3 regions of the Bacteroides zoogleoformans genome follow, and region 3 is predicted to be linked to each of the others. Evidence: riboswitches for the same ligand, from Rfam matches in the RefSeq annotation. Region 3 holds a riboswitch; each other region holds the start of a gene.
The links. A riboswitch is a leader RNA that binds a small molecule or an ion and turns the genes downstream of it on or off. The one in region 3 is predicted to bind cobalamin.
Positions count from the first base shown of each region.

Region 1: linked by a shared signal. The riboswitch ahead of C4H11_RS10010 (TonB-dependent receptor plug domain-containing protein) and the one ahead of C4H11_RS11210 (TonB-dependent receptor) in region 3 are both predicted to bind cobalamin.
Region 2: linked by a shared signal. The riboswitch ahead of C4H11_RS08790 (ribonucleoside-diphosphate reductase subunit alpha) and the one ahead of C4H11_RS11210 (TonB-dependent receptor) in region 3 are both predicted to bind cobalamin.

Region 1 covers NZ_CP027231.1:2,414,651-2,425,496, reverse strand. The annotation lists gene C4H11_RS10010 (TonB-dependent receptor plug domain-containing protein) at 1-1,551, opposite strand, end outside; cobalamin riboswitch at 1,657-1,846, opposite strand; gene C4H11_RS10005 (nucleoside deaminase) at 1,929-2,345, opposite strand; gene C4H11_RS10000 (hypothetical protein) at 2,561-2,794, opposite strand; gene C4H11_RS09995 (S41 family peptidase) at 3,050-4,810, shown strand; gene C4H11_RS09990 (YraN family protein) at 4,810-5,178, shown strand; gene C4H11_RS09985 (MmcQ/YjbR family DNA-binding protein) at 5,218-5,574, shown strand; gene C4H11_RS09980 (biotin--[acetyl-CoA-carboxylase] ligase) at 5,558-6,331, shown strand; gene C4H11_RS09975 (Panacea domain-containing protein) at 6,456-7,004, shown strand; gene C4H11_RS09970 (hypothetical protein) at 7,001-7,456, shown strand; gene C4H11_RS14475 (restriction endonuclease subunit S domain-containing protein) at 7,449-7,574, opposite strand; gene C4H11_RS09960 (tetratricopeptide repeat protein) at 7,812-8,495, opposite strand; gene C4H11_RS09955 (MATE family efflux transporter) at 8,662-10,020, shown strand; gene C4H11_RS09950 (ABC transporter ATP-binding protein) at 10,009-10,846, opposite strand, start outside.
Region 2 covers NZ_CP027231.1:2,125,888-2,136,733, forward strand. The annotation lists gene C4H11_RS08765 (RNA polymerase sigma factor) at 1-194, shown strand, start outside; gene C4H11_RS08770 (hypothetical protein) at 184-666, shown strand; gene C4H11_RS08775 (head GIN domain-containing protein) at 1,052-1,915, opposite strand; gene C4H11_RS08780 (YgjP family zinc-dependent metalloprotease) at 2,174-2,881, shown strand; gene C4H11_RS08785 (hypothetical protein) at 2,902-3,306, opposite strand; cobalamin riboswitch at 3,698-3,915, shown strand; gene C4H11_RS08790 (ribonucleoside-diphosphate reductase subunit alpha) at 3,986-6,505, shown strand; gene C4H11_RS08795 (ribonucleotide-diphosphate reductase subunit beta) at 6,521-7,570, shown strand; gene C4H11_RS08800 (alpha/beta hydrolase) at 7,796-8,677, shown strand; gene C4H11_RS08805 (esterase) at 8,767-9,960, shown strand; gene C4H11_RS08810 (glycoside hydrolase family 3 N-terminal domain-containing protein) at 10,213-10,846, shown strand, end outside.
Region 3 covers NZ_CP027231.1:2,678,717-2,689,562, forward strand. The annotation lists gene C4H11_RS11205 (hypothetical protein) at 1-1,113, opposite strand, end outside; gene C4H11_RS11210 (TonB-dependent receptor) at 1,181-3,541, opposite strand; cobalamin riboswitch at 3,676-3,882, opposite strand; cobalamin riboswitch at 3,928-4,136, shown strand; gene C4H11_RS11215 (putative transporter) at 4,445-6,133, shown strand; gene cbiB (adenosylcobinamide-phosphate synthase CbiB) at 6,162-7,124, opposite strand; gene C4H11_RS11225 (threonine-phosphate decarboxylase) at 7,219-8,280, opposite strand; gene C4H11_RS11230 (cobyric acid synthase) at 8,273-9,802, opposite strand; gene C4H11_RS11235 (class I SAM-dependent rRNA methyltransferase) at 9,893-10,846, opposite strand, start outside.

The DNA of each region.
Region 1 (10,846 bases), 260 kb from region 3:
CCAAATATGGCACAAGCCGAAGTTCATCATTGTCCAGCGGAACTGGTTGCTGGTGGGCATAGCCACGATTTTATCCTCCACTTCGTTGTAGTAGCCGTCGGCTTGCAACTCTATCCTTTTGAGGATGCGGCCGGGCCGGGACTTGCCGTATGTAAGCCCGACGTCGTACTGCGTGGTGTATTCGGGCTTCAATTCCTTGTTGCCGATGAAGGTATAATAGAGGTCGTTGAACGTGGGCATGCGGAATATGCGTTTGTAGAAAGCGCGAAGTGCAAGTTGGTCGGTCGAGGTGACGAATGGCTTGTAGCTGAATGCCACGGTGGGAGTCAGCTTGCTTTTATCGCCGGCCGCCCCGCCGCTCTTGCGGGTATGGTCGGCGGCATAAGTATGGAGCAGCGAGAATTGTGCGGAGAGCCTGTCCCAATGCAGACTTGCAGACAGGGCGGATAGAAACGTCCACCGTGTAGGATAGACAAAGTTCACGAGGTCTGCATTAAGATGGTTGTACTGTATGTCGTTGGAGAGGGAGACCGACCACCATTCGCATACATCATAGAGGTGCGAGGCCGAGAAGTAGGCTTCGGTCTGGCGATAATGGTTGTCGGTGTACATCGTGGTCACATCCAGCCGCGGGTCGCTGAGATAGTGCAGGTAATCGTAAGCCGCTTTGACATTTGCAAGCAGTGTATAACGGTCGGTGAATTGGCGGCGCAGCGAACCTTGTCCGAACACCGAGGTGTCCCATTGACGGTCTTGATGGCGGAACTTGCCGGGTTCTTCGCGCACGGCGGCACCGGGGAAGCCGCGTTCGCTGTTGTAGAAATAAACCTTGGCACGCCACTCGCCGCGGGGAATCCGGCCGAACAAAGCTGTCTCCATACGAAAAGCACGCACATCGCCGTTATGGCGTACCTCGGTGGTATCGTATCCGTTCTTTTTGGCATAGCGGAAACGGTAGCGTCCCGAAGTAGTCATATACTCGGTGCTGAGCTGGGAGCTGAGGTTGTCGGAAAGCTTATGTTCCCACAGGACAGAAGGGTTATAGGTGTCAAACGACCCGGCTTTGAGTGCAATATTGAGGTTATCTTTCTTGTCTTTCCCGGCAAATTCGGGCTTGCGTGTCTGCAGATAGACGGCCGATGCCGATGCGAAATCTCTGGCGGGTTGCAGAATGGTGGACTTTTGCCCGTTGTAGAGTTGCAGAGCCTCCATATTATCGAGTGAAAAGCGGCCTAAATCTATCTGACCGTTCTGCGCATTGCCCAGTTGTACGCCATCATAGAAAACTCCCGTATGGTTGGTGCCTAAAGAACGCACGTTGACGGTTTTCAGTCCGCCGATACCGCCATAGTCCTTGATTTGTACACCTGCGAAGTAACGCATGGCGTCGGCCACGCTGTGAACGCTCAGTCGTTGAAGCTCCTTGCCCGAGAGTTGTTGTACGGGGATAACGGCATGCCCGGTCTGCCGGGCGGTGATGACTACTTCCGATAGATGTTGGATACTGTCGAGGCGGCTCGGTCTGTCCGTCCCCCCGACACGCTGTGCCATGGCACACTCTGCGAGTGTACACAATGCAAGCGCCGATAGCAGGCGCTTGCTACGTATGAATATTCTTCTTGACATTTTTCAATCTTAGCCCATCCCGAGGGTGCTTTGAATGACAACGCAAAGGCAGGTCTTCTGACTTGTCGCCCGGTGGCAAACGTCTTCCCAAGAATCTCAGTGACATTGTGCTTGCCCGGAAACGCGACTTACAGCTGCAGGACAGTTCGGGATTTACGCCCGATTCCCTTTTAATCATCCGGTTGTGTGAAATTGAAAGTCCCAAGCAGGACAAAATCCAACAAACGCGATGAACCAAATGCGGTATAAAGGTATGATTTTTTCTTAAAAACAGCAAAGTTTTTTTAAGAAAAAATCATAAGTCAGCGACGCTTCGCAATAAAGAACTCTTTCATCAATCCGGCACACTCTTCTGCAAGTATTCCTTTCAGCACTGCCGTTTTGGGATGCAATGCTTGCGGCGCATAATGCAGATATCCCCGCTTCGCGTCTTCGGCGCCAAACACCAAGCGTCCCACTTGCGCCCAAGCGATGGCGCCGGCACACATCACACAAGGTTCCACCGTGACATAAAGCGTACATTCGTTCAGGTATTTCCCTCCAAGAGTCGCGGCAGCGGCAGTGATGGCCTGCATCTCGGCATGAGCCGTGACGTCGGTCAATGTTTCCGTCAAGTTATGTGCACGGGCCACGATGCGATCCTTGCATACCACTACAGCCCCCACGGGAACCTCTCCCCGCTCACCGGCCTTTTGCGCTTCAAGAAGCGCCTGCTTCATATAAAATGTATCGTCCACGAAAATATCTGATTTATTCTATCGGTTTGTCCTCATTCATTCTTGCTCCGCATATCCTCCGTATCAGCTCCGTATAACCTCCGTATATCCTCCGTATCAACTCCGTATCAACTCCGTATAACCTCCGCATAACCTCCGCTCCTATAGATACGGAGCAGGTACGGCTCCGACAGGGTTTTGATACGGCAAAGGTTCCTTCACCTCCTCATATCATGTTCGCCGAACAAGGTCGGATAATCCTCTTCCATGTTTTTATGGATGAACATGAGGATAGTCTCGCGCAGCCAACGCGACTTGTTCGTTATCTTATACTTTTCCAGATAACGGTCCACAATCCGCTGTTCTTCTTCGCTCATCAGGCAGACCATGCGCTGCTCGCGTTTCGGTTCTTCGGGCGTTGCTTTCACACACGCTTTGTCTCTCTTTCTCATTTCTTTTGCAAAATTACTTTTACTTCCGCAAAAACAAAACGAACCGGCATGTTTTTTACGCCCCGGACAACCTACAGGAATGTTTATCGAACAAATAAGGCGTCGGGACAAGAGAAAGGCTATAGTGTTTCTGCCGGCCGGTATTTTGACAGCAAATTGAAATCAACCGCTCGCCAAATCATAAGTTTTTCTTAGAATCATTTCTACTTAACGATTAAATATGTATTTTTGGGAGCCATTAAAAAACTTAGAAAAATGAAACTGAAACATTATTTTATTTTCATCCTGTTCACATTGACAACAATAGGTCTTGGTTCGTGCCACGATGATGACGACGCCATTCAGCCCGGCATAACCGGCCAAAGCTGGCAAGAAGGAAAGGCGGTAGAAATTACTCCGGGCGAAATATTGTCCGTCACATTCAATGCTGCGGCCAAATGGACGGCTACCACGAACTCTGATTGGTGCACCATACTTACTCCGTCGGGCGAAAAAGGGCCAAGCACGTTGAAGCTTTCAACAACCACCGGCACCTCCGAGGTGCGTACTTCGACCATCAGCATCAAAGTGGACGGATATTCCACCATAAACTTTGATGTAAAGCAAAACATCGGTGAAGCCCCCGCCACAGAAGACATGAAGGTCAATATCAAGGTGGCCGAGTATCTAAAAGCAAACTATCTGTGGAACGATGAATACAAGACATTGACCCTTGACTATACGAAGAATTATGAAGACTTCTTCTATGAGTCTCTGAAGTCCATGAAAACCAACACCTTGGATAAGAAGCCATACAAAGGAGATGATGGGAACACCTACTACAGGCTCTTCTCTTATATTCGAAAGAAAAACCCCGTCACCAAGACCCGTGCCAAGCTGGTGGAAAAAGAACTCAGCTATAGCTTCGGCATCACGGGCATCACTCCTTTCGGTATAGGCAAAGACTCTGTTTGCTTCGTCATACAAGGTGTATATCCCGACTCACCCGCTACGGCCGCAGACCTGAAGCGAGGCTCCATAATCGGCAAGGTAAACAATGAAAGGCTAAACGAAAGCAATTGGATAGGTAAATATTACGCATTGCAGATGCCGGATGCCATTTCATCTCTCACCTTAACGGAAATGGAGATTATAAAAGGAAAGTTGAAAGAAATCAAAAACATCAGTCTGACTTCGGACGCCATATACCTGAACCCCGTAATCACAAGCAAAGTGGCAGAGATAGACGGGCACAAGATAGGCTATTTAGTCTATTCGGAGTTCGAAGCGTCTTTCGACCAAGAACTGTTCGACGCTTTCAAGAAGTTCAAGGCTCAAAACGTCACCGATCTGATTCTGGACTTACGCTACAACGGAGGTGGAGACATCATGTCCGCCAACCTGATAGCAAGCTGTATCGCCGCCGAAGCCGCTGAAAGAAAAGTTTTTTCGAGCTTTCGCTACAATGAAGAAAGAATGAAAAAACGCGGCAACAAACGCGAGGAATGGAAGTTCGCATACCCCGACCTCTATTCCAATCTGGATGAAAAGCTGACAGAGGGCGGCCTCAGGCTGAACAAAGTATACTGCCTCGTGGGAGGAGGTACAGCTTCATCGAGTGAATTGGTAATCAACAGCCTGCGAGGAATCGATTTGGAAGTGATATTGATAGGCAAAACCACCACAGGCAAAAATGTAGGTATGGAAGTGGAAAACTTTGCTGTTGAAGGACACGTCTATGAAGTAGTGCCCATCACATTCCAAAGCTACAACGCCAAAGGATTCGGAGACTACGGGAATGGCTTCAAGCCTGACTGGAACATGGACGAGGTGGTTCCAATCAAAGTATATCCGGATTACGGCACAGACGATGAGCCTCTGTATGCCAAGGCCATCGAATTGATTACCGGAAAGATTGTGATGACGGGTAGCACCACACGCGGCACAGGCAAGACTCTGAAAGTTCAGAAAATCAAAGCTCCCGCCATATACCGCCCGGGCTATAACGGCATGCTGAAAAGATACGAGGAAGACTGATGGCCGGGCACAATCAGCTTGGCACAGCCGGAGAGGATGCCGTAGCCGAATATCTAAAGGAACACGGCTACGGCATCCTTCATCGCAACTGGCGGAAGAATCATCTGGAACTGGACATTGTTGCCGCCAAAGACGATGAGCTGATCATCGTAGAGGTGAAGACCCGCAGAAATACGGACTATATCGAGCCGCAGGATGCCGTGAACTGGCAGAAGAAGCGTCGCATTGTCATAGCCGCCGACGCCTATATCAAACACTTCGGCATAGATGCCGCCGTTCGCTTCGACATCATTACGGCCGTTGGCCAACCCGGAGCATTCAGGATAGAGCACATCAAGGATGCTTTCTATCCGCCGATGTTCGGATAGAAAGAGAATGAGACACGAAGAATCATTAATGTATATAGCATGGATATAGAAAGTGCGCGCGAATATTGCCTGAGAAAAAAAGCGGCAACGGAGGATTTACCGTTCGGCGATGACTTCCTCGTCATCAGGGTGATGGGGAAGATGTTTCTTTGCATCAACCTCAACACTCCGGACAGAATTACGATGAAGTGCGACCCCGAATATGCGCTCGAACTGCGCGAGCGTTATTCCGCCATTGAAGGGGCTTGGCACTTCAACAAGAAATATTGGAATCAGGTGTTTCTGGACGGAGATGCCGACGATAAGCTGGTGAAGCACCTGATAGACCACTCCTACGAAGAAGTTCTGAAGAATTTCACCAAGAAAATGCGTACCGAATATGAGGCCCTGCCCTGACACCTTCCCGTTCCCATTGGTCGCTTTGGATGAAACGAACTCTACCAACCAATATCTCAATACGCTCTGCAATGAGCGACAGGAGGCGATTGCGGAATTCACGACCGTTGTCGCCGAGTATCAAACAGCCGGGAAAGGCCAGCGCGGCAACACCTGGGAAGCCGAAGACGGCAAGAATCTGCTTTTCAGCTTCGTACTGTATCCCACTTTTTTGGAAGCCCGCCGGCAATTCATCCTCTCGCAAATCGTTTCTCTCGCCATCAAGGAAGAGCTCAGCCGATGGACGGACGAGATTACCATCAAATGGCCGAACGACATCTATTGGAAAGACCGGAAAATCTGCGGCATATTGATAGAGAACAACCTTGCAGGGCACGGCATCGCACGCACCATTGCCGGCATCGGAATCAATATCAATCAGGAGCTCTTCCGCAGCGATGCCCCCAACCCCGTATCATTGAAACAAATCACCGGCAAAGAGCACGACCGGCATGCCATCCTGGCTCATATCCTCCAACGAACAGAAATCTACTACAACAGCCTGCGAATGGAAAATCCCGACACCCATCCGGCCGAGATTGCCACCCGCTATGCCCGTTCCCTCTACCGCCGTCGCGGACTTCATCCCTACGAAGACGCCAATGGCAAATTCCTTGCCCGCCTGCTCCGCGTGGAGCAAGACGGGCGCCTCGTCCTGGAAGACGAAAGCGGTCGGGAACGGAAATACCTGTTTAAAGAAGTGCAATATGTGATATAGACATTGCCGGGCAGGCATGGACAAGCCATCTATAAAATGAAGGAAAAGATAACGTCAAAAAGCTCATAAATATTTTTAATAAAAGATTATTTATTATCTTTGCAAACAGAAAGGACATTTAGAAATGACACATTTCGACAAACAGAGACTAACTGAAATTGTATTATATATCTTGAACAAGACGAAAGGGTTGGATTATTACCACATCTTCAAGGTCATATATTTTGCCAATATAGTTCATTTGGCGAAGTATGGATGTCCTATGGTGTCTGATGTTTTCTGCGCTTTACCAGATGGGCCAGTTCCTTCTATTCTGTACAATTGTGTAAAAGGAGACCAATACTGCGACAAAGAATTACAGTCCATGCTGGATGATAGTATTTTAAAAGGGAGAGACGATGCCTATTATATGCTTGAAGCAAAACGTAAGTTCGATGAGACATATCTATCAAAAGCTGATATTGAAGTATTAGATAGATCCATCTCTGAAAATGCGAACCTGCCTTATGGTGATTTACGTTCAAAATCACATGGCAAAGAATGGGAACGTGCTTATGCACAGCAAGGTCGCAAAGTAATGGACGTTGTAGGCATGGCAAAAGACGGTATGGCTTCTGATGATATGATAGAGTATATCAAGGAAACTATAACCATAGAAGCAGCGTTATCATGATAAAACTTGGTAACCTACTTGGAGATATAGGCGACAGGCTTACCCAAGATAGTGTTAAAATCGGTAATGTATACTTGCTTAACCTTGATGAAGTTAATGGCATAACTCCTAAAGACAGAGACTCTACACGCAATAAATTCTTTATCGTCCTTGGTTTTGACAATGATGGAAATGTCATTGGCGGATTGGTAATAAATTCGAATATTAACTACAATCTGCCTTCAACTGTTACAGACTATCAATTACCTATAACAGTTGATCAATGTCCGTTTTTAAAACATAATTCATTTGTTAACTGTTCAAAGATAATTGTAGCCAACAAAACAAAATTCACTAAGGAATCTTATCGTGGTGAAATCTCAGACTCTGAATTGATGGGAGTTATCGTCAATACGGTAAAAGAGAGTCCAACTATAAGCAGAAAACAATTGGAAACTTTTGGAATCAAATAAACATTTGGCGGAGCAGATACCGTTTTTCAGCAATATAGTGTTCAAGCATCATTTTTTCTATCTCTATCTTCTTCGTCATGCTACTCAATACTGCATAGATACGCTTTTGATTATCCAACGAAGGTAGTATGATATTATCTTTTTCAAAGTCAGCCTTGCAAAGGTTGTTTTGCTGATACCTCCATATCTTTCACTCACAGTCTATTAGAGATTTAAATGGTTAGGTACAATCTTTTCAATCATACGGACATCCATAATGTATACGTCGGCAGTCTGACAGAACAATATAGCAATTACACTTTACGACCGCAAAATTTCTTAGCGAAAAATAAGATTCTCATTTTGAGTCGGAACTTCATCTCGCCTCCGCCTCTATCTTTCTTATCTTCTTCAATGTATTGCCGGCCTCCGTGGAAGGAAAGAGTTGGAGTACACGTTGCAGATAGGCCTTTGCCTTGGCATAATTATTAATGACCAAATCGGACAGACCGTTACGGTAACGAGCATATTGCATCCGTGTAGGAGAAGACAGCTTTCTGTAATCGTCGTCCAGTTTCTTTCTGTCTTTCTCGGCTTGCAGGTAATAATAATTGCCTAAATAGATATTGGCTTGCAGATTATCACCATCCAACAGCAACACTTTCTCATAGAGACGCAAGGCCTCCTTCTCCTTGCCGCGCATCAATTCCATCTCGGCACAAGATACCAATGCGGACACATCTTCCGGATGACGCTGCAATAATTCCTTATAGAAAAGGTAGGCCTTATCGTAGTTACGTTCTTCTTTGTAATGCGTGGCCAACTCATTGGCCAAACGGGAAACGACCGCACTGTTCTTGTCCACACCTGTCCAATAGAACATTTCTGTCTGACCCGCATCGGCATCTGCCGCTTGGCGGAATAAACTCACGGCATAGTCGTCTCTACCGGCGGAAAGGGCTTCGGAAACTTTCCGCAACAAGCCACTTGCCGACTGCGCGGAGAGAGACAACGGAGAAGAAAGAATAAACAAAGAGAATAGTAAAGTCAAGGTTTTCATTCTTAAGCAGTTTAAAAGTCCGATATATCTTATTGAATTTCAACGACAAAAATACGCATTATCACACGATTTTTCAAGAGGAGAGAATAGAAAAATGGGGAATTTTATTGTTTTATATCTCCTTTTTCTGCGTACATTTGTACACGCCTCACAGGAAAGCATTTTAATGGACTACAGAAACAGACAAATCTTGCAAATAGCATTGCCCTCCATCGTATCGAACATCACCGTTCCTCTGCTCGGGCTAATCGATGTCGGCATCGTCGGACATTTAGGTTCGCCTGCCTACATCGGTGCCATTGCCGTAGGCGGAATGCTTTTCAACATCATCTACTGGATTTTCGGCTTCTTACGCATGGGTACGGGCGGCTTGACCTCGCAAGCGTATGGGAAACGAGACTTACCGGAAACCGTACGTTTATTGCTGCGCTCCGTAGGCATAGGGCTGACAGTGGCTTTCTGTCTCATCGCGCTGCAAGTTCCCATCAGGCAAGGCGCCTTCTTACTGATTCACCCTACGAATGAAATCAAGGAACTGGCAACCCTTTATTTCCATATCTGCATCTGGGGCGCACCGGCCATGCTGGGACTATACGGCCTTACCGGCTGGTTCATCGGTATGCAGAACTCACGCATTCCCATGTACATTGCCATCACACAAAACATAATCAATATCGTCGCCAGTCTTTGTCTGGTCTATCTATGCGGAATGAAGGTAGAAGGGGTGGCTTTGGGAACACTCATCGCCCAATATGCCGGCTTCCTGATGGGGATTATGCTGTGGATGCTGCATTATGGCAGGCTGAAGAAATTCCTGAAAGTGCAGAACGGAAAATTACGAATGACAGAATGCGGCAAAAAAGAAAAGATTTGGGAGAAAGAAGCAATGTATCGTTTCTTCCAAGTGAACCGTGATATCTTTCTACGCACACTCTGTGTGGTTGCGGTCACCCTGTTCTTTACTTCGGCAGGAGCTTCGCAAGGAGAAATCATTCTGGCTGTAAACACGCTGCTGATGCAACTCTTCACACTGTTCTCGTATGTGATGGATGGCTTCGCCTATGCCGGAGAAGCATTGAGCGGCCGATATATAGGCGCCCGCAACCGGGAAGCCCTCACAGACACCATCCGACTGTTGTTCGGTTGGGGGGCCATGATGACCACACTCTTCACTTTGTTCTATATGCTGGGCGGAAACGCTTTTCTCGCCCTGCTGACAGATGACAAGGAAGTGATAGCGGCTGCCGATGCCTATTTCTATTGGGCGCTTGCCATTCCCGTTGCGGGTACCGCCGCCTTCATCTGGGACGGTGTCTTTATCGGTGCCACGGCAACACGCGGCATGCTGTTGTCCATGACAGCAGCCACCATCAGTTTCTTCGCTTTATACTATGGTTTCCATGCCATGTTAGGAAACCATGCGCTATGGCTGGCTTTCCTCGTCTATCTTTTCATGAGAGGGGCGATACAAACGAGGTTAAGCGGGAAGGTCATCAGAGATTCCTTCGCTTCCTCACCGTCCTAAAAAGGTACTGTCAATATGTGCATCGCCCAGCATCTTGGCAAACAGCCCGCCACGTTTCTGCAAATCATCGGGAGTACCTGTTTCGGCAACCTTTCCTTTTTCCAGCACAACAATCTTGTCGGCATTGGCAATGGTACGCATACGATGAGCTATGATAAGTACCGTTTTGTTGCGCACCAACTCGGATATTCCGGACTGAATACGGGTTTCATTCTCTACGTCGAGCGAAGCGGTGGCCTCATCCAATAATACAATCGGAGCATCCTTCAGCAGAGCACGAGCAATGGAGATGCGCTGACGCTCTCCACCGGAAAGTGTTTCGCCATTCTCACCGATAACCGTTTCATATCCCTGCGGCATTCTATCGACAAACTCGTCACAACATGCCAGGCGAGCAACGCGCATCACTTCCTCATCCGTAGCGTCACGCCGCCCTATACGGATATTTTCTTTGACAGAAGCATTGAACAACACCACATCTTGAAAAACAACAGAGTAGTTCTTCAATAAGACTTCCGGGTCTACCAAAGAGATATCTTGCCCGCCCAACATGATATGTCCGGACTGTATATCCCAAAAACGTGCAGCCAATTTGGCGGCTGTACTCTTCCCACTGCCCGAAGAGCCTACCAGAGCTGTAATCTCTCCTTGACGCGCTGTAAAAGAGACATTTTTCAAAACCTCTTTCCCCGTTTCATAGGCAAATGCCACTTGATTGAATTCTATATCATAGTTGCTGGGATGAAAATCCGTTGTCCCTTTCTGCACAGGCAGTGCCTCCATTTCGTTCATACGGTTGATGCGGACATCCAGATAGAACAAAGCC
Region 2 (10,846 bases), 550 kb from region 3:
TGATACACCGGTTGATGAACGAGCTTCCCGAAAAACAACGGCTGATTATGCAGCTCAGGGATGTCGAAGGCAAGAGTTATAAAGAAATAGCGGTTGTCCTGAACTTGACCGAGGAGCAGGTAAAAGTGAACCTCTTCAGGGCACGGCAAAAAGTAAAACAAAAGTTTATAGATACAGAAGGTTATGGACTCTAAATATATAGAACAACTCTTGAAGCGCTACTGGCAGTGCGAAACCTCCCTCGAAGAGGAAGCGCAACTGCGCGCTTTCTTCAGCGGAAGCGATGTTCCCGCACATCTGCTTCGATATAAAGAATTGTTCGTATACGAGCAACTTCAGCAGGAGGTGCACTTGGGCGAAGATTTCGATGCGCGGGTATTGGCCGAAATAGAAGTCCCGGTAGTCAAAGCAAAGCGTTTGACGCTGGCGGCACGCTTCATACCCTTGTTCAAGGCTGCTGCGGTAGTGGCGGCGATTCTTTCACTGGGCAATGTGATGCAACATTCATTCTTTTCCGATGTGAAGGAAGTGGCCTCGGCTGATACCATAGGTAAACAGATTTCCGCTCCCTCGGTGGCTCTTTCCGGAGAGACGACCGTTGCTAAGGAAAGTCAGGTGATAGACAGCCTGCGCCTTGTGGATAAGGAGAAGGAAATCAAAGAGTAGATATTTTTCTTTGCAATTATAAAATAATATTTTCATTTGCTTTAAACATAATATAGTTAGTGTGCTTTATTAAAACAAGTTGAGGCTGTGAAGTTTCAATTCTCTCAAAACATTTATAGTAACTAACTAAGATAGACGGGATACCGCGAGATGCGGTGTCCCTTTTATGTTTTCATGCACTTCCTCTCCATTGGGATGAAAAAACAAAAGGCTTCCTCACGGAAACCTTTTGCCATTCTCCATATTAGATGCTGTTTCTTAATATTATAGGTAATTTAAGAGAGATTTTTGTTTAGAAGCCTGTTCCTTTTAAGAGAATGTGTCGCAGAAAAGCCACCTGCACTGCTATTATCAGGCGCTGATTTCATGACCGTTATCCTCTTAATCAAAGCTTGTACAATCCTTTTTTCGGGTAGTCCAATTCCGGATTGCCTTTATAGCCTACGCTTCCACTGCCACTGGTGCGCACTTTCAGGAAGTCGGTGGCATGGCATTTGATGCTGCCCGAACCGGTTACATTGGCGGAAACCCTCTTGGCAACAAAATCGGATGCGAATAAGTCACCCGAACCAGTCACGCTGTATGCGGCCTCCGGGGTGCTTCCGTTCAGAATGACGGTGCCCGAACCTGCTACGGATACGCCGGCCGATACAGCCGTCACATTGTTCAGTTTCATGTCGCCTGAGCCGGCAATGGAGGTTTTGAGGTTATTGCAAGTGATGTTGCTGCTGTTGATGTCGCCCGAACCGGCGATGGAGATGCTGAGGTCTGTGCAGGAAATGTTATCTCCGCTGATGTTGCCCGAACCTGCCACGGAGATTTTGAGTTCATCTGTTTTCAGTCCGTTGGCCAGCTCCACATCTCCCGAACCTGCCACGGCAATTCCGTTCAATTTCTCTGCTGAAACGCTAATCTCCAGCTTGCCGTAGGTTACGCTTACATTCTTCTTAAAACCGATGTGAAGTGTATTGTCCTTCACGTGGATGTCCAGCAGGTCTATGATGTTGTCCGAAGTGTACACTTTCACTTCCGGTTTGCCGGCTTTTTGCGTATAGCTGACGTCCGGACTGCCGGCTACGCTCAATCTGATGAAGTTGTCCGTTTTGATGACTTTCGTCACATAGTTCTTGCTGGCCTTTATAGTTTTCCCTTTAAAGAAACCTCTCGAATAGTAACTGTGCTGTTGCGAACAGGCGGTGGTGGAGAAAGCCAAGAAAGCGATTGTAATGATTGTTGTTAAGCTCTTCATTTTCGTTCTTTTTTTGATTTGGTATTCGTCTTTATTTGTTAGACGCAGTACTTTTCGTAAAAGTTGCATGCAGATGCGCTTTTTTTTGAAAGGAACTTCGTCAGCATACTTGACTCAATTTTCATGCCATAATGTTAATCTGTTGTATATTAGTGTGATATGATTTTAAAGGTGTGTTCGTTATCGGACACCCCGTTCGCTTTTGGCGGGCGAATACTTGTTTTTCCGGTCAAATCTTCGTTCTTTTGCCTTGTCATTATGGAACATAAGGAACACATATTGGAAGACAAGGAGTTCGGGCGTATGCTTATTCGCATCAATGCCCGTGCGCGTCGTCTCATCTTTCGGACGAGGGAAGACGGTGTCCACGTCACGGTGCCTCCCGGAACGTCTCTTGCCGAGGTGAAGAGAGCTTTGGAGGAGCTTCGTCCGCGCTTGAGGGCTGCCGGAGAGAAACAGAACCGCAAGTTGATAGATTTGGATTACCGTATCGATACGGAGTTCTTTAAGCTGACTTTGGTGGCAGGGCAGAGGGCACGTTTCTTGTCCCGTTCGGAGTTAGGCGAAATGGAGATTATCTGTCCGCCGGATGCGGATTTCTCGGACAGAAACCTGCAATCTTGGTTGCGCAAGGTGATTGAGGAGGCCCTGCGGCGTAATGCGAAGATTGTTCTTCCTCCCCGTCTGTATATGCTTTCCGTGAAGCACAACCTGCCTTATAAGAGTGTGAAGATTAACTCCAGCAGCGGGCGTTGGGGCAGTTGTTCCATGCGTGGCAACATCAATCTTTCCTATTATTTGGTTCTTCTTCCCAAGCATCTGATAGATTACGTATTGCTTCATGAGTTGGCGCATACCCGCGAAATGAACCACGGCGAACGCTTTTGGGCTTTATTAGACAAGCTGACGGAGGGCAGAGCGGAAGCCTTGCGCATGGAATTGAAGCAATATCGCACGGAGTTTTGAGGTGTGCGTGCCTCCGGCTGTCAGTCCTGCGTCTGCGACAGTTGTTTCACCTCTCCGTTCTCTTTTTCGAACCGGTAGTTGCCTCCCTTCTCGCTCAATTCAAACAAGAAGAGCCGGTCGGTGAGGTTGTCCACAATCATCAGTGCGCTTTGTTCAGCAAAGCGCTTCACTTCCATTTCAAACGGTTCTTCCGTGATTCTCAGCTTTGTCAGCAGGCTGTCGTTGACGAGCAGGGAGAGCGAGTCACCGGCGAACCCTTTGGTCAGTGTGATGGTGTATGTCTCTGCGAAGCTTCGGTTCTCCTCTTTCTTTTGCTGCAACCTCATACTCATGTAAACGAAGATGACGACTACAAAAATCACGGCGAAAGCAAGGATGCCGTTACCTACCATAAACTGCTTGTTGGTGTTCAGACGGTGTGTCATAGTTGGAGTTTGTTTAGAGAATGCTGCAAATGTAGCGAATAAATTCGGATTGACTGCTTTTCAGTGTATAATAGAATGAGGAAAGGGGAGCGGATGTACCGATTGTTTATCATGCCCGAAACCTCTTTCTTCGAGAGAAACGGGGATGCGCTCCATCCCTCGCCAGAAACACTTCTGAGAGGGGTTGACCAAAGTATTATATAGATACCCTAAGTATAGGACTTAGGTAGCCTCGATACGGAACTGATCCTCTTTCTTCTTTTTCGTCTTCTCTTGCCTCTTTCAAGCGCTCTTTTTTTGGTAATATTTTTCGCAGTGAATGCCTTTTCTTTCCGAGAGTGGGAATCTGTACTTTTAAGTAGATTTAATAATGTAATAATTACAATTTGTGCTATCTTTGCCCCACAATGGTTTCGGGCGGATTTTCCCGCCGTCCGGATTAAAAGGGAATCGGGTGGAAATCCCGGACAGTCCCGCTGCTGTGAAGCTCCGCCGAAATTTCCGGCACAACCTGTTGCCACTGCATTCTTGAAAACAGCGTTTGAGATTGCGGGAAGGCGTTGGAAACGAGGAGTCAGTCAGAAGACCTGCCATTCTCGAAAAGCCGGTTCCGCTCGTGGGATTAGGGAACGGTGGCAAACTGTGTACGAGTATTTTTATTCAAATCTAAAAACATCACATGCAGATAGTTAAAAGGAATGGGACTGTGGAGTCCTATAACAGAGAGAAAATAGCCATTGCCATACGCAAAAGTTTTGTTGGCACGGGCAAGGACATTACTGACGAAGCCCTTCATGCCGTAACCGATGAAGTGGAGCAGTTCTTGAACCGGAACGAAGACAAACGTGCGGTGGAGTGCATTCAGGACGAGGTGGAGCGCAGTTTGATGGAACACGGCTTCTATGCCGAGGCCAAAAGCTACATACTTTATCGCTGGCAGCGCACCGAACGGAGGAAAGCCCTCACGCAGATTGTCAATGGAACAAAAGACGAGGCCATAGTCGATGTGCTGAAAGAGATACAAAACGACTTTCCGGGAAGTGAATACAGCCTGAACGTCTTGGCCGAGAAGTTCGCAGGCTTCTGCAAGCCCGACATGGCGGCCGAAGAACGGCTGGCGATGCTCATCAAGGCTGCCGTGGAACTCACCACGCAGGAAGCTCCCGACTGGGAGTTTATCGCCGCCCGGCTGCTCAACTTCCGTATGACGAAAGAACTGAAAGTGCAGACGGAGAAAGCGGATGTCCAATCCTACTACGACAAACTATGCTATCTCACGGACGAGGCTTTGTACGGCAGCTATATACTCAATGCCTATTCGAGGCAAGAGATAGAAATGGCCTTCGGCTTTATCCGTCCCGAACGCGACAAGCTCTTCAACTATTCGGGGCTGGACTTGCTCTATAAGCGATACCTCATCCGCACACGCTCGGCGGAGCTGATGGAGTCGGTGCAGGAAATGTTTCTGGGCATCGCCTTGCATCTGGCCCTGCCCGAAAAGCACGACCGGTTGCAGTGGGTGAAGAAATTCTACGATATGCTGAGCCTGCTGGAAGTGACCATGGCAACGCCCACCCTTTCCAATGCCCGGAAGCCCTACCATCAGCTCTCCAGTTGCTTTATCGATACCGTGCCCGACAGCCTCGAAGGCATATACCGCAGCATCGACAACTTTGCCACCGTAAGCAAGTTCGGCGGCGGCATGGGCATGTACTTCGGCAAGGTGCGCGCCACGGGTGGAAACATCCGGGGCTTCAAAGGCGTGGCCGGAGGTGTCATCCGCTGGATGAAGCTGGTGAACGACACTGCCGTGGCCGTCGACCAATTGGGAATGCGGCAGGGTGCCGTGGCCGTCTACCTCGATGTTTGGCACAAAGACCTGCCCGAATTCTTGCAGCTCCGCACCAACAACGGAGACGACCGCATGAAGGCGCACGACATTTTTCCCGCCGTGTGCTATCCCGACCTCTTCTGGCAGATGGCGAAAGAAGACCTGAACAACCAATGGCACCTGTTCTGCCCCAATGAAATCATGACCGTGAAAGGCTATTGCCTCGAAGATTATTACGGAGAAGAGTGGGAGCGGAGGTATCGGGACTGCGTGAACGACCCGCGCCTATCCCGCCGCAGCATGAGCCTGAAAGACATCGTGAGGCTGATACTCCGTTCCGCCGTGGAGACAGGCACACCCTTTACTTTTAACCGTGATACGGTGAACCGGGCCAACCCCAATCCCCATAAAGGCATCATCTACTGCTCCAACCTCTGCACGGAGATAGCGCAGAACATGTCGGCCATCGAATCCGTCTCTACCGATATCCGGACGACGGATGGCGATACGGTGGTGGTGAAGACGGTCCGCCCCGGCGACTTTGTGGTCTGCAACCTTGCCAGCCTCTCGTTGGGGCACTTGCCTTTGGAGGATGAGGAGCGCATGCAGGAAAAGGTGGCAACCGTGGTCCGGGCATTGGACAACGTCATCGACTTGAACTTCTACCCGTTGCCTTTCGCGCAAATCACGAACCACCGCTACCGCAGCATCGGTCTGGGCGTCAGCGGCTATCACCATGCGCTCGCCCTGCGCGGCATCCGTTGGGAGAGCGAAGAACATCTCCGCTTCATGGATAAGGTGTTCGAGCGCATCAACTATGCCGCCATCCGTGCCAGCATGGAGCTGGCCAAGGAGAAAGGAAAGTACGCCTGTTTTGAAGGAAGCGACTGGCAGACGGGCAGCTACTTCGTCAAGCGCGGATACGATTCGCCCCAATGGAGGCAACTGGCGGCGTCCGTTGCCACAGAGGGGATGCGGAACGCTTATCTTCTGGCCGTTGCCCCCACCAGCAGCACCGGCATCATTGCCGGAACCACGGCGGGCATCGACCCGGTGATGAAACGTTTCTTCCTCGAAGAGAAAAAAGGAGCCATGCTTCCGCGGGTGGCGCCCGGCCTCTCCGACAAAACCTATTGGCTCTACAAAGACGCCTATCTGCTGGAACAATCGTGGAGCGTGCGTGCTGCGGGCATCCGCCAACGGCATATAGACCAGGCGCAAAGCATGAACCTGTACATCACCAACGAATTCACCATGCGCCAACTTTTGAATCTCTATCTGCTGGCTTGGGAGTGCGGAGTGAAGACCGTATATTACGTCCGCAGCAAGTCCTTGGAAGTAGAAGAATGTGAAAGTTGTGCATCCTAACCAAAACGAACGATTATGGAAATAAAAAAACTGAAAAAGAACGCTCTTTTTAATCCCGAAGGCGATATCGAACTCCGCTTCAGGAAAATGATTGGCGGCAATACGACCAATCTGAACGACTTCAACAACATGCGCTACAAGTGGGTGAGCGACTGGTACCGGCAGGCCATGAACAACTTCTGGATACCCGAAGAAATCAATCTCACTCAAGACATAAAGGATTATCCCCATCTGGAGAAAGCCGAACGCACGGCCTACGACAAGATTCTGAGTTTCCTTGTTTTCCTCGACTCGCTTCAAAGCAACAACCTGCCTACCATAAGCGAATACATCACGGCAAACGAAGTGAATCTCTGTCTGCACATACAAGCCTTTCAGGAGTGCGTACACAGCCAGAGCTACAGCTATATGCTCGACTCTATTTGCAGTCCGGAAGAACGTAACGACATCCTCTATCAATGGAAAACGGATGAACATCTGCTGAAGCGAAACACGTTTATCGGCAATTGTTACAATGATTTTCAGAATAGTCAGGACGGTTTCACGCTGATGAAGACGCTGATTGCCAACTACATCCTCGAAGGCATTTACTTTTATAGCGGCTTCATGTTCTTCTATAACCTGAGCCGCAACGGCAAGATGTCGGGCTCGGCCCAAGAGATACGCTATATCAACCGCGACGAGAACACCCATCTGTGGCTGTTCCGCAACATCATCTTGGAACTGAAGAAAGAAGAACCCGAACTCTTCACTCCCGATAAGATAGGCGTGTACGAAAGCATGATGCGCGAAGGCGTGAGGCAGGAGATAGAGTGGGGGCAATACGTCATAGGCGACGACATACAGGGACTCAACAAGCAGATGCTGGAGGAATATATCTTTTATCTCGGCAACCTGCGTTGGCACAGCTTGGGCTTCGGCTTCTTGTACGAAGACCATCGCAAGGAGCCTGAGAGCATGCGCTGGGTGTCGCAATACTCCAATGCCAATATGGTGAAGACCGACTTTTTTGAAGCTAAAAGCACGACCTATGCCAAGAGTACTGCTTTAGAGGATGATTTGTGATTCTTGTTGCCTCTCCCCCGTCAGTTCCTTTACTACTTATAGTTGGTGTAAAAAATGAAATCAAAACTTGCAAACAGAAAAAAGCACGATGACATGAAGATGCAGTAGTCCGTTGCAACAGCATCTTCATGGCGTAAAAATAAAAGTCGTGGAGAATTTGATATAAATCAATTGGTTTTAGCCCGGAAGTTAACTACTTTGTAGTATATTTCTTAAGACTATATCATGAAAAGATTAATCCTTTCTCTTTTTGCTCTCTGCATGCTCTTGGGGGCAAAGGCGCAGTTCTCCGCTTTGAGGGCGCAAAGTAAGGTCGTGACCGACAGTATCTATAGCAAGGTGTTGGGTGCGAACCGGCAGTTTACCATCTATCTTCCTAAGAGTTATGACACAGATGCTACAAGAAAGTATCCCATACTTTACTTGTTGCATGGCATGATGGGCGTCAACACCAGCTGGTTCACCGATCAACGGGTGAAGGATGTAATGGATCAGCTGGTGGCTTCCGGCGAGGCCCGTGAAATGATCATCGTCTCTCCCAATGCCGGAGGCAATATCTATGCAGGTGTATGGAACGGCTATTTCAACATGCCGAGGTGGGCGTATGAAGACTTCTTCTACAAAGAGTTCCTCCCGTATATCGAGAAGACGTACCGGGTGGCGCGCGATAAACAGCACCGTGCCATCGCAGGCCTTTCGATGGGTGGAGGTGGAGCGACAAGCTATGCGCAACGCTATCCGGACATGTATTGCGCCGCTTATGCGATGAGTGCCTTGATGAATATTCCGGTGGGTTCGGAGAATCCGTCACCTAATCCGGACGACAAGATGAGCCTGTTGACGAAGTCGGTGATGGAGCATAGTTGCGTGAAGTATGTAGAAGAGGCTGACGATGCACGTAAAAAGCAGTTGCGCTCCGTACAGTGGTTTGTGGATTGTGGTGACGATGATTTCCTGCTCGACCGCAACATCGAGTTCTTCCAAGCCATGCGCAAGGCACAGATACCTTGTCAGTTCCGTGTACGCGATGGCGGACACATTTCCGAGTATTGGCATTCGGCACTCTACATTTGCCTGCCTTTTGTCTCCCGCTGTTTTGGAAAATAGAAGAGACGGGCTGCTTTGCCTGACCAATTGGTGTAGTGACACACTATAAACACATAATATTTAAAAATATAACGATTAAATAGTGCATAATGAAAAGATTTTCTCTTTTATCAGCCTTGTTGCTGATGTGTGCGATGACTTTTGCACAGCAAGCTCTCTGGGGAGGCGCCCCGGTTGTCTCACCGGAGATACACGACGACAACACCGTTACGTTTCGTCTGAAAGCGCCGAAAGCGGTGAAAGTACAAATCACCGGCGATTTTCTGCTCACACAGAAAATCAAGACACCTTTCGGAGAGTTTGATGGCCCGGGTGTGGCCGATTTGAAAGAAGGTAAGGACGGTATATGGGAATTTACCACTCCCGAACCTCTGAAGCCGGAGCTTTACAGCTACTCCTTTATCGTAAATGATTTGAAGATGATGGACCCGGGCAACGTCTACATGATTCGCGACGTGGCTTCCGTAACCAATGTATTCATCATCGGTGGAGAACGCGCCGATTTGTATAAAGTGAACAAAGTGCCTCACGGAACAGTAAGCCGTATGTGGTACAATAGCCCTACATTGGGTATGGAACGCCGACTGACTGTTTACACTCCTGCCGGTTATGAAACAAGCGGCAAGCGTTATCCCGTATTCTACCTGCTTCACGGCATGGGAGGCGACGAAGAGGCTTGGATTGCACTTGGACGTACCGCACAAATTCTCGACAACCTGATTGCTCAGGGCAAGGCCAAACCGATGATTGTCGTGATGACCAATGGAAATGCCGTACAGGAAGCCGCACCGGGCGAATCGTCTTTGGGCTTTGTCGCTCCTGACATGCAGTTACCCAAAACGATGGAAGGTTCGTTTGAGACCGCTTTCCCCGATGTGGTGAAGTTCATCGACAAGAATTTCCGTACTGCTGCCAACAAGAAGAACCGGGCCATTGCCGGATTGTCCATGGGAGGTTTTCACTCCATGCACATTTCCAAGCAATATCCCGACATGTTCGATTATATAGGCCTATTCTCTGCGGCCATCATGCCCAATAAAGATGCCAAGTCGCCAGTGTACGAAGACATGGAGGCCAAGCTGAAGGTTCAGTTCTCCAAGAAGCCGGCTCTCTACTGGATTGCCATCGGCAAGACCGACTTCCTGTACAAGGCCAATGAAGACTATCGCAAACTGCTGGACGAGAAAGGCTGTAACTATTCCTATTATGAGACCGGAGAAGGACATATCTGGAAGAACTGGCGTATCTACTTGACGGAGTTTGTACCGCAGTTATTCAAATAACCCTTTTAATAAACTTATATCATGAAGAAACACTTTATAAACTCCTGATAGGTGCTTCTTCGCGCGACATCAAAACGGATCTGAGTGCCGATGTGGCTGCCTTGACACAGAAAACAAACAGATTGCTGAAGTTGAAAGAATCCATCGCCACCCTGAAAAAATAACAAAACCGACCCTAAAAAGCATCCTGCCATACCCTTCGGTGTGGCAGGATGTCGCTATATTTGCAAACATCAAACCAATATTATAACCATGAAAAAGAAATTAATCTTATCATTAGCCCTATCCGGCTTAGTACTGACTTCCGCGGCGCAGACCACCGTTAAGCCTGCCATCCCGAGAGATGAGAAGATAGAAAGGCAGATTGAAACACTGCTGAAGAAGATGACATTGGACGAGAAAGTGGGGCAGATGTGCGAACTCACCATCGACGTGTTGCAGAAGCAAGCCAACCCTTTCGCAGGCATTGACCCGAAAGACATCACGCCCGACCGACTGAAAGAAATTGTCCGCCGGTATAAGCTCGAGAAAGAGTTCAAGATAGGCAAGGAAATGCCGGAGCAGGATGTCATGATGAAACTCTACATGCGCATTCAGGAGATAGAAGGCGCCAAAGGCTTCCAATTGGACGAAGCAAAGCTCGACTCCGTGATTGGAAAATACAAAGTCGGATCCATCCTGAATGTGCCCTCCGGTGTGGCGCAGAGCGTGGCGAAGTGGCAGGAAATCATCAAGCGCATTCAGGAGAAGTCTATGCAGGTGATGGGCATTCCTTGTATATACGGTGTCGATCAGATACATGGAACCACCTACACGCTGGGCGGAACGCTCTTCCCCCAAGGCGTCAACATGGGAGCCACCTTCAATCGCCCGTTAACGCGCGAAG
Region 3 (10,846 bases):
GAAGCGGCCGCCGCTGTAGGCTATCTCTTTGCCGTTGTACTTCAGGCGTTCGCTCTGTCCGGTGGAGAGGTTCACAATGGCGTAGTAGTGGCTGTAAGAGTCTATTTTGGTGCCTTTGGCATCGTTGCGGGCATATATCAGTGCCTTGTTTCCTCCCAGGTATTGGACGGTGAGCAGTTTGCCTTCCGTGTTTTTATAGCCGCTGTATGCGGGGTCGATATCGCTTTCGCCTTTCTTGATGCGCAGCAAACAGCCTTCTTCTACTTTGCTACGGTTGAACGCCGCCAGATAGAGGTTGCCGTTTTCATCATACATCACGCTGTTCTGCATCAGCTCTCCGTAGGCGCTTCCCGCCATTTCGTCCGCTTTGGCGTTTGCCTTGTCGCTTTCTACAGCCATCGTTTCGGGATTGAGAACGGCGGTATGGAATTTTGTGGTGGCTTTACTGTTGGGGCCTGTGCCTCCGCTCTTACCGAAGTAGAAGTAGTAGAGCTTGCCGGCCTTTTCGTTGTAGGTGAGAATGCCCGATGTGGTGAACTTCTTGGTTTCTTGACCCTCCAGAGTGGATGCGGGCAGAGGGAGTTGCAGCGTGCCTTCGCCTGATATGCTCATGTCATCGGCGTTCAGTTTGGTCCAGATGATTTTGTCGGCTTTTCCGTTGGCGGACATGATGACGAGTGTGCGGTCGTTCAACCATGCGTGCGTGTACGAGCGTATTTTGTAGGTATTGGTCTTGAACGGGCGCTCTTGGATGGTTCTGACGGAGTTGTTCTTGATTTGATACTTCACGAACCCTTTGTCGCTGACTTGATAATAGTATTTACCTTTGGAGATGGACTCCATGGAGAAGTTGTTCAGTTCGGATCCCTCTCTTTTGATGGTGATGACGCCCTTGTCGGCCGTCAGAGAGGCGGTACTGTTGACAATAGTCCTTTTCCCGCTGCTCATGCCGCCATGTTCGTCCACCGTGACAAAGAGGTCGAAGTGATATTTCCCCTCATCGACTGCCGGTACGTCGGGAGTGGGCTCAGAGTTATCGTCAGAGCAAGCTGTGAACGAAAATGCCGTCATGGCTGCCATGAAGGCAAGAAGCGTAAATTTAATCTTTTTCATACTGTTTTACTTTTTATGGTTTTATGGATTGAAACGATTGGTTGATTCGGGATATGAGGCATCCCCATCATTCGATGAAGAGCCTGAACTTGGCCATAAAGGCCCGTCCGGGCTTTTGCAGTTTATAGTTGTCATAGACTGTCCGGTTCAGGAAATTGCTGCACTCCAGGGCGATGTTGTAGCGCCCGTGATTCCAGGAGCAGGTGATGTCGGCGTTACAGATGTGCTGGGTGGGGATACGGGCTTTGTTTTCATAGCTTCCGTAGGCTTCCCATGTAAGGAAATACCAGTGCACCCACTGATAGGAGCAGTTCAGGCGCAATTTGCCGCCGGGCAACACCGGATTGCCGAAAGTATAAGAGGCTTCGGCACCGCCGAACAGCCACGGGCGGTTGGGCACACGGTTGTTGTAGGTGGCCGAGGGCTTTCCGTCGCTTTTAAGCTTCTGTTGGTCGCGTGCGTCCTGATAGCTGATATTGGCGGCAAGCCTGAGCTTGGACTGCCAGTCATAACGCACTTCTCCTTCCAGGCCTTTGATATGTACTGCTGGCACGTTGGTGTATTGCATGGTTCCCTCTTTTTCGGCTACGGTGGTTTGGATATAATTGTCCACGTTTCGCAGAAAGGCGGCGGCTTCGTAATAAACCGTATGTCCGGCATAGGGGTGCCATGTGCCGAACAGTGAGACGTTGAGGTTGTCGCTGCTTTCCGGTTTCAGGGCCACGTTGGCATAGATGGTGGTACCGTTGCCGAGCAGTTCGCGGGCCACCGGCAACCTTACGCTGTGCTCGTAGGATGCTTTGACGGACAAAGGTTCGGCCACGGTATATCTTGCTCCGGCGCCGTAACCTGCATAGTTGCGGGTGGTGGAGCCTTGCACATTTCGGGAACCTGTGACACCGGGCCGGTCGGTCTGTCGGATGTTCGGGTGGTTGATGTAATCTTTTAGAAAGAACACGTTGTTCATCTTCCCATCAAGCAGCAATTGGTTGTAGGAAAGGGCTATGATGTGTTTGGTCACGGCGTCGTTCGAAGGCGTGAACTCTTCGTCGATCTCATCGTACCGGTCGTTTCCGATGCGGCTCAAGTGATAGTTCAGGTTGAGGTTATGGCGGTCGTTCAGCCGATAGTCGAGGTTGGTGCGCATGATGGTCAGCGGCCTTTTGTAGTGGCGCATGGAAGGTTGTCTGCCCATAATCTCGTTGCGCTGGCTCACAATGTAGCCGCCATCCCAGTAATACTTGCGGTAGGCAGTGTCGATGGTCAGGGAATGATCCCGGGTATGAGAGAAGGAGGCGCTCAACTGCATGTCTTTCAGAATGAAATGCCGTTTGCGATAGCGTGCCGCCACGTTCCATGCGTCCGACTTCCTTTCGGCCATTCCATACACCTTACTCTGTACGGAGCCTGTCTGCAATTCCTTGTCTGTCCGGGAATAAGAAGCTGAGACGAAGAGCTCGTCCGCCCATTTTTTTCCGGTTACTCCGGCCTCTATCTGCCCCCACAGCGAGAAGTAGGCATCGTGGAAGCGTTTGGGATTGCCGATGATGAAGTTATCTCCGCTTTCGTCGCGCATCTCTACGTCTTTCATCCGATAGTCGTTCTTCGAATAGTTCACACCTGCGGTAGGCCTGATGATAAGCCCTGTCTTGGGTTCTGCGATTTGCGCGTTGAGGTCGGCGCGGTGGGTGTGGAAAGAGCCGACGCTGTAAGAAGCATCCAGAAAATGTTTCTTTTCCTGCCTCGTAATGATATGAATGGCGCCTCCCAGTGCATCGGCTCCCAGAAATGCCGGAACCACGCCTTTGTATATTTCAATCCTGTCTATGATATTGACCGGCAGATTTGCCAATGAAACGCCGCTTCCTTTGGCATCCAGCGGCATTCCGTCCAGAAAATAGCGGATGGAGTTGCCGGACATCCCGTTGATGGAGAGATCGAAGTCAGAGCCGACCCCGCCTTCCTCTCTGACCTTGATGCCGGTTGTGCGGTTCACCAGATTATTAAGGTTATTCAACGAATTTACCATCGGCTTTACGTCGAGGGCACTGACGGTGAAAGCGCCTTCCTTGATTTTCTGCGTCCGGGTTTTGCCATAGACTTCTACGGCATTCAGCGCCACGGCATTTTCCTGCAATGTGAAATTAAGCTTTTTGTCCTGCCGGATGTCAAGAGACTGCTTCACGGCGTGATAGCCCAAAAAGGAGGCCACGAAGGTGTGTCTGCCCGCAGCCACTTGCAGCGAATATCTGCCGGAGTCATCGGAATACGTCCCATACGTTGTGCCCTCTACGGCAATGGCAGCCTGAGCGATGGGACTTCCGTTCCGGTCGGTGACTTTCCCGGATAGAGTGACTTTATTCTGCGCCGTAATACAGGCAGGCAGCAGCATGATGAATATCAATGACAGATAGGCGGTTATTCTCATTCCGATTCCTTTAGGCATTATAAACTTACTTTCAAAGGAGGCGAAAAAGAACAAAGAGAAAGATTCTCTCATTATAAAATGAAACAGGAAAACCTCGACTCGATGTTTTGTTGCTTTATTCTTCCCGAAAGCGCTAAAACCGTATCGTCTTGGCAGGTCTTCTGACTTATCCCTCTTTGAATGCCTTCCCGTCCTTATCGGCGGACAGTGGCTTGCAGAATACTCAAAGATGTTGAAAGGACTTACAGCAGCGGGTCTGTTCAGGATTTGCACCTGATTCCCTTTTCATCGCGTTTCTCTCCATGGAATGGAGGATGCGAACCAAAACCGGCGGCAAAGATAAGAAAAAAATAAACGTCTTTTTTTTGTATTGCTTACTATTTCCATTATCTTTGCGTTTGAATCGGTTCCGGATGAACGTTTCCGTCATTCGGATTAAAAGGGAATCGGGTGTGAATCCCGGACAGTCCCGCTGCTGTGAAGCTCTGTTGATGTCTTGAAAAGAACCTTTGCCACTGATACTTGCACCGCATGTATCGGGAAGGCTTCAAGATTAGGAGTCAGTCAGAAGACCTGCCATTCATTAAATGCTGCCTTTACTCGTGGGATTAGGAAGACAGTGCAAGGAACAATTGTCAACATTCGGATTTTGAAAGGTATGCCTGCAACCGGGGCATGTCTGCATTTTAGTGCACCGTAGAGTGCGATATACTCAAATGAAATCGAACCCGATATTGAATCAGTCTATGGCTGATGGCAGGGAAAACACGGCAATAGGCCTATATTAATAGCTGTTTCAATGTGTAAAGTGTGTATCCCCGGAGAAGTGATTTCTGTGGGGATACTTTACATTCTTTCTCAAAGCCCGATTATCGATTGTTTTAATATAATAATTTAGAAACTATGGATTTATTAAGAAACCTTTTTGAGGGTTATCCCGATCTTTGGGGAGGTGGAGTGGCTCACTCCGTTCTTATTCTGGCACTCGTCATCGCTTTCGGCATTATGTTGGGAAAGGTGAAGGTGGCGGGCATTTCGTTGGGTGTCACTTGGATATTGTTTGTGGGTATCGTTTTCGGGCACTTCAACTTGAATCTGGACGAACATCTGCTGCACTTCCTGAAGGAGTTCGGACTGATTCTCTTTGTATATTCCATCGGCCTGCAAGTAGGCCCCGGTTTTTTCTCTGCTTTCAAAAAAGGCGGGCTTACGCTGAATATGCTGGCCATGCTGGCTGTTTTCGTCAGCGTACTGATTGCCGTCCTGCTTCATATACTTACAGATATACCCATTACCACAATGGTAGGTATCTTGTCCGGGGCAGTGACGAACACTCCGGGGCTGGGTGCCGCCCAGCAAGCCAACAGTGACTTGAGCGGAGCAGACGCGCCTGAAATAGCTTTGGGCTATGCCGTGGCCTATCCGTTGGGCGTCATCGGCTGCATTCTGTCACTGCTGGCACTGAAGTTTCTGTTCCGTGTAGATGCGGGCAGGGAAGAGAAGGAAGCCGAATGCGGATTGGGGCAGCAGCAGGAGCTGACGGTCAGCCCCGTCTCTGTGGAGATACGCAATGAAGCCATAGAAGGCAAGAAGATAAAAGAGGCGAAGCCGTTGCTGAACCGCGCGTTTGTCATCTCGCGCATACGCCATTGCGGAGGCGACGGAGAAGCGGAGCTGGCAAGTGCCGACACGGTGCTGCATGTAGGAGACGAGATTCTCTTCATTGCCGACCCCAAGGACGTGGAGGCTATCATCGCCTTTCTGGGCAGAAGAATCACGGTGGAGTGGGAGAAGGTGGACAAGAAGCTGATATCCCGCCGTTTTCTTATCACCAAACCCGAGCTGAACGGTAAGTCGCTGGCGCAACTGAAGATACGCAAGAATTTCGGAGCGAGCATCACGCGCGTGAACCGTTCGGGCGTCGATTTGGTGGCGGCCCCGCACCTGCAATTGCAGATGGGTGACCGGGTGACGGTTGTGGGCAGCGAACTTGCGATGGGGCATGCCGAGAAGGTGCTGGGCAACTCGTTGAAGCGGCTGAACCATCCCAATCTCATTCCCATCTTTCTGGGCATTGCCTTGGGCTGTATATTGGGAAGCATTTCTTTCATGTTTCCCGGCATTCCGCAACCCGTGAAGCTGGGACTGGCGGGAGGACCGCTCATCGTCTCCATTCTTATCAGCCGTTTCGGGCCGCGCTACAAGCTGATAACTTATACCACGATGAGCGCCAATCTGATGATACGCGAAATCGGGATTTCTCTCTTTCTGGCTTGTGTGGGACTCGGGGCAGGAAAAGGTTTTGTAGATACCATCATTCATGAAGGCGGTTATGTGTGGATTGCTTATGGCGCCATCATCACGGTGTTGCCTTTGCTCATTGCCGGCGTGGTGGGACGTTATTTATGGAAGCTGAATTATTTCACGCTCATCGGTGTGCTTTCCGGTGCGAACACCAATCCGCCGGCATTGGCCTATTCTTCGGAACTGACCTCTTGCGACGCTCCTGCCGTAGGCTATGCCACGGTTTATCCGTTGACCATGTTTCTGCGGGTGCTCACGGCTCAGATGCTGATACTGGTGTTGGGGTGAGGATATAAATTTTATCCGGCTCTTGACTTCACAAGTATAGCAGTGTGGCGGACAGGATGACAAGCAGAATCATCAAAGACTCGGCACGACGATTGATGCGTACGGCCAATTGCATATCTTCTGTTGTCAGCGTCCGGGGATTGGTTCCGATGTAAGGTTTCCACACCTCTTCGCCGAAATAGTCGTGAGGACCTCCGAAGCGGCAGTCCAGAATACCGGCGAGGGCGGCTTCCGGATAGCCGGAGTTGGGACTGGCATGCTGCTTGCCATATCGGGCGACGAAGAGGAGCAAAGAAGGTCGTCCGGCGACAAGCACCATCAGAAAGGCGGTCAGACGGGCGGGAATGTAGTTGGCTACATCGTCCATACGGGCGGCAAAACAGCCGAAGCGGTGGTAACGTTCATTCTGATAGCCTATCATGGAGTCCAATGTATTCACCATTTTATAAGCGAGCATGCCGGGAACGCCCAGCAACAGATACCAGAACAGAGGAGCCATTACCCCGTCGCTGAGGTTTTCGGCAAGTGTTTCGAGGGCGGCTGTGCGCACTTCTTGCGCCGAGAGCCGGGAAGTGTCGCGCCCCACAATGCGTGCCACTTGTTTCCTTCCTTCCTCCGAAGAGCTGTCTATTGCTTTGAACACCATGCGAACCTCACGAATCAGGGTAGTGCCGGCCAAAGAATAGAATATCAGGAGAATCTGCAAACTCAGGAGCAAACCCGAAGAAAAAAAGGCCGCTTGTCGCAGCAGGAAGAATGTGGTCAGATAGACACCGGCCACGAGAAAGACGCTGACGAGGGCCCCTTTCAAGCGGCGATGTGAACCTTGGTTCAGGCGATGTTCGAAGAAGGATATGGCTTTGCCGAAGCCCACTACGGGATGTGGAAGCCGGAGTGGGTCGCCAAACAAGCGGTCGAGCAACCACGCCGTGAGTAATGGCAAATTCTGGTTGAAGGCAATGGCTAAAAATATAAGTGATTCTTCCATCATAGTGCGGGATAATGTTTCTATAGTTTGCGAATCTGTTGCTGTTTGTTTTTTTTAATCAGAATATATTTGGACAGGGGTGAGGTGGCTTCGGCCGTCACGTCTTCTCAAACCAAAGTCTTATGGCCTTTACCAGCAGGTCGTTCTCCTCACGTGTTTGCGTGGCTATGCGGAAGAAGCATTCGTCCAATCCCTCAAAGTTGGAAGCGTCGCGAATCAAAATGCCGTGCTCTCCGGCAAGATAATCTTTTAAAGCGCAAGCTTTACCGGAACGGAGACGTATCAGCATGAAATGGGTTTCCGTGGGCCACACTTCCAGCCCGCCGACGTCTTCGAGAGCGGCGTGCAGGCGGGCGGTTTCCTGCAAGTAGGATGTGATATCCGGAAAGTTATCTATATCGTGTTCCGACAAATACAGTCCCGCTTCGATGGCAATCCTGTTTACCGACCAAGGCATGCGGTGGGTGCGCAGACGGTGCAGCAGATTGGAGGCTCCGGTGACATAGCCCAGACGCAAGCCGGGCACGGCGTAGCGTTTGGTCATGGAATGCAGTAGCAACACATTGGGCCAGACCATCGCCTCTGCCGGGGAGAAGAGAGACTTCAGGGTGAAGTGCTCGTAGGACTGATCGATGATGAAACATACTTGGGGATTCTGCTCGACGAGTTTCACCAAACGCTCTTTTTCAACCACACTTCCTGTGGGATTATTGGGATTGCAGAGCCATAACATACGTACTTTTTCAGGCAAGCGATATCTTTCTTTTCCGGCCGGGAGTTGATAGAGCGATACCACCCGGTGGACGTGCATGCGGCAGGCATCGGCATATTCACTGAAAGTGGGCTGCAAGACGGCGGTATGTGTCCCTCTGAAGGTTTGGGCAATGAGATAGATGGCTTCAGTGGCGCCGTTTGTGACGCATACGCTATCGGCAGGAAGGTTGTGACGGGCGGCAAGACGTGCTTCGAGGGTATAAGGTTCCGGTTCGGGATAGGAAGAAAGGCAATCGGCAGGTAGCCGCGCATCGATGCCACGGATGCAATCGCACAAATGGGCTTTCAAAGCCGACAAGTCTGCTTTGCCATATATGTTCGAACTGAAATTGACCGTTATCGGGCGGCTGTATTTGTATGAATCGTCTCCGTGTCCTTCAATCATGGTTTTCTGTCAGTATTTTATAGACAAGTGGCATATTGACGTGGCGGCGCACGTGGTCGGCCAGCTTGTCGTATTGTTCTTCTTTGAACTTCGGGTAATCGAATGTCCGGGCGGTGGCGGAGAGTTTACCGGCAAAGCGGTGGAGCAGAAAGTCGATAAATTCCGGGTTGTCGAGGATGCCGTGGACGTATGTACCCATGCAGGTGTCATCGTCAAAATATCCATCGGAAGTGCCGTCTTCCAGCAGGTTCAGAGGAGAGGCCCAGGCCCCTTCGACAGGGAGGGTTTCTCCCATGTGAATCTCATATCCCGACAGAGGGAAAACGTCCTCCGTATGCCGGTTGCCACTATCCCGCCTTTGCTTTCCATTTACTTTGAACCGTATTTGTCTCGTCACTTTCTCTCCCGTCATGCGGGTACTTACAGGCAGCAGTCCCAAACCCGGCAGGCGTTCTATTTCACCTTCCACATGCTCAGGGTCGAGCACCTCTTGGCCCATCATCTGATAACCGCCGCATATTCCCATCACAGAGGCTCCTTCGCGATGGGCGCGGATGATGGCGGCAGCCACACCGTTGCGGCGCAACTCATAGAGGTCGTCGAGCGTGCTCTTGCTGCCCGGCAGAAGAATGATATCGGCCTTGGCCAATTCATCCACATTATTGGTATAGAACAAGTGGACACGTGGGTCGCGTTCGAGCACATTGAAGTCGGTAAAGTTGCTGAGGTGCCGGAGCAGGATTACGGCCACGTTCACTTTCCCTTGTTCGGCGCGTACCGACTTGGAAGCCAACGCCACACTGTCTTCTTCTTCAATATAGATATCTTTGTAGTAGGGAACCACGCCTATGACGGGAATACCGCAAAGCTCTTCCAACATCTTTATGCCCGACTCGAACAAACGAATGTCTCCGCGGAATTTATTAATCAGAATGCCTTTGACACATCGGCGTTCGTGCGGACGGAGCAGCATCAGTGAGCCATAGACAGCGGCAAAGACGCCGCCTCGGTCGATATCGCCCACAAGAATCACATCGGCCCCGGCATGTAGGGCCATGGGAAGGTTCACAAGATCCGTGTCCCGAAGATTGATTTCGGAGATACTGCCCGCACCTTCCAGCACCACGGGATTGTGGCGGGTGGCAAGACGGTCGTAGGCGGCACATACTTCAGCACGAAGTTCTTCGCGCCCTTCTTTGCGGAAATAGTCGTAAGCATTGCGATTACCTATGGGACGGCCGTTGAGTACCACTTGCGATGTATGGTCCGACTGCGGTTTCAGCAACAATGGATTCATGTCCGTGTGACAAGGTATGCCGGCGGCTTCGGCTTGTACGGCTTGTGCCCTTCCTATTTCCAATCCCTCGGGCGTTGCATAGGAATTCAGAGCCATGTTCTGTGCCTTGAACGGTGCCGGTCGATAGCCGTCTTGCTTAAAGATGCGGCAAAAGGCGGCAGCTATGATACTTTTTCCCACATCACTACCGGTTCCGGCAAACATGATCGGATGAAGTTTCTCCATTTTTCTCTGTTTAAGGAAAGCAAAATTAGATATAAATCGCAATTTATATCTAATTTTGAGTGCTAAAAGAAAGTTTTGTAATAAAATTCTTTATTCTACATAAAGCGCCAACCCTTTCAGGTATTCTCCTTCGGGATGATAAATGCTTATCGGGTGATCGGCGGGCTGTGTCAATTGATGGAGGATGCGCACACTGCGTCCCGACATGGCGGCGGCAGTAAACACGGCCGTGCGGAAGTTTTCCTTGCTGACGGCTTGCGAACAAGAAAACGTGAAAAGAATGCCGCCCGGCTTGATTTTCTCGAAGGCCTTGACGTTCAGTTTGCGGTAGCCTTGCAAGGCGTTGCGCAGGGCGTCGCGGTGTTTGGCAAAGGCCGGCGGGTCGAGGATGATGAGGTCATATTGGTCGCCCATGCGGTCCAGATACTTGAATGCATCTTCGGCATAGGCGGCATGGCGGTTATCGCCCGGGAAGTTTAGTTCAATGTTCCTGTTTGTCAAATCAATGGCTTTGGCCGAACTATCCACTGAATGCACTAACTGGGCATTACCCCGCATGGCATAGACGGAGAATCCGCCGGTGTAGCAGAACATGTTCAATACACTGCGTCCCGGAGCATAGCGTTCCAGCAGAGCACGATTCTCGCGCTGGTCGATGAAGAAACCGGTCTTCTGTCCTTTCAGCCAGTCTATATGAAACTTCAATCCATACTCCATGGCAATGTTATCGGTACTTCCGCCCTTCAGGAAACCGTTTTCGGGGTAAAGGTCGGCTTTGAAAGGGAGGGTCGTTTCCGATTTATAATAGACGTTGTCTATTTTATCGGCCATCACTTGAGCCAATGCGTCGGCAATGACCATACGGTCGAGGTGCATTCCGGCAGAATGTGCTTGCATGACCGCTGTACGGGCATATATATCGATGACAAGACCCGGAAGGTTGTCGCCTTCTCCGTGCACAAGGCGGTAGGTGTTGTTTGTGGCGCTTTCGGCGACACCGATGCTGCGTCGCATGTCATAGGCTATGCCGAGTTTGCGTTTCCA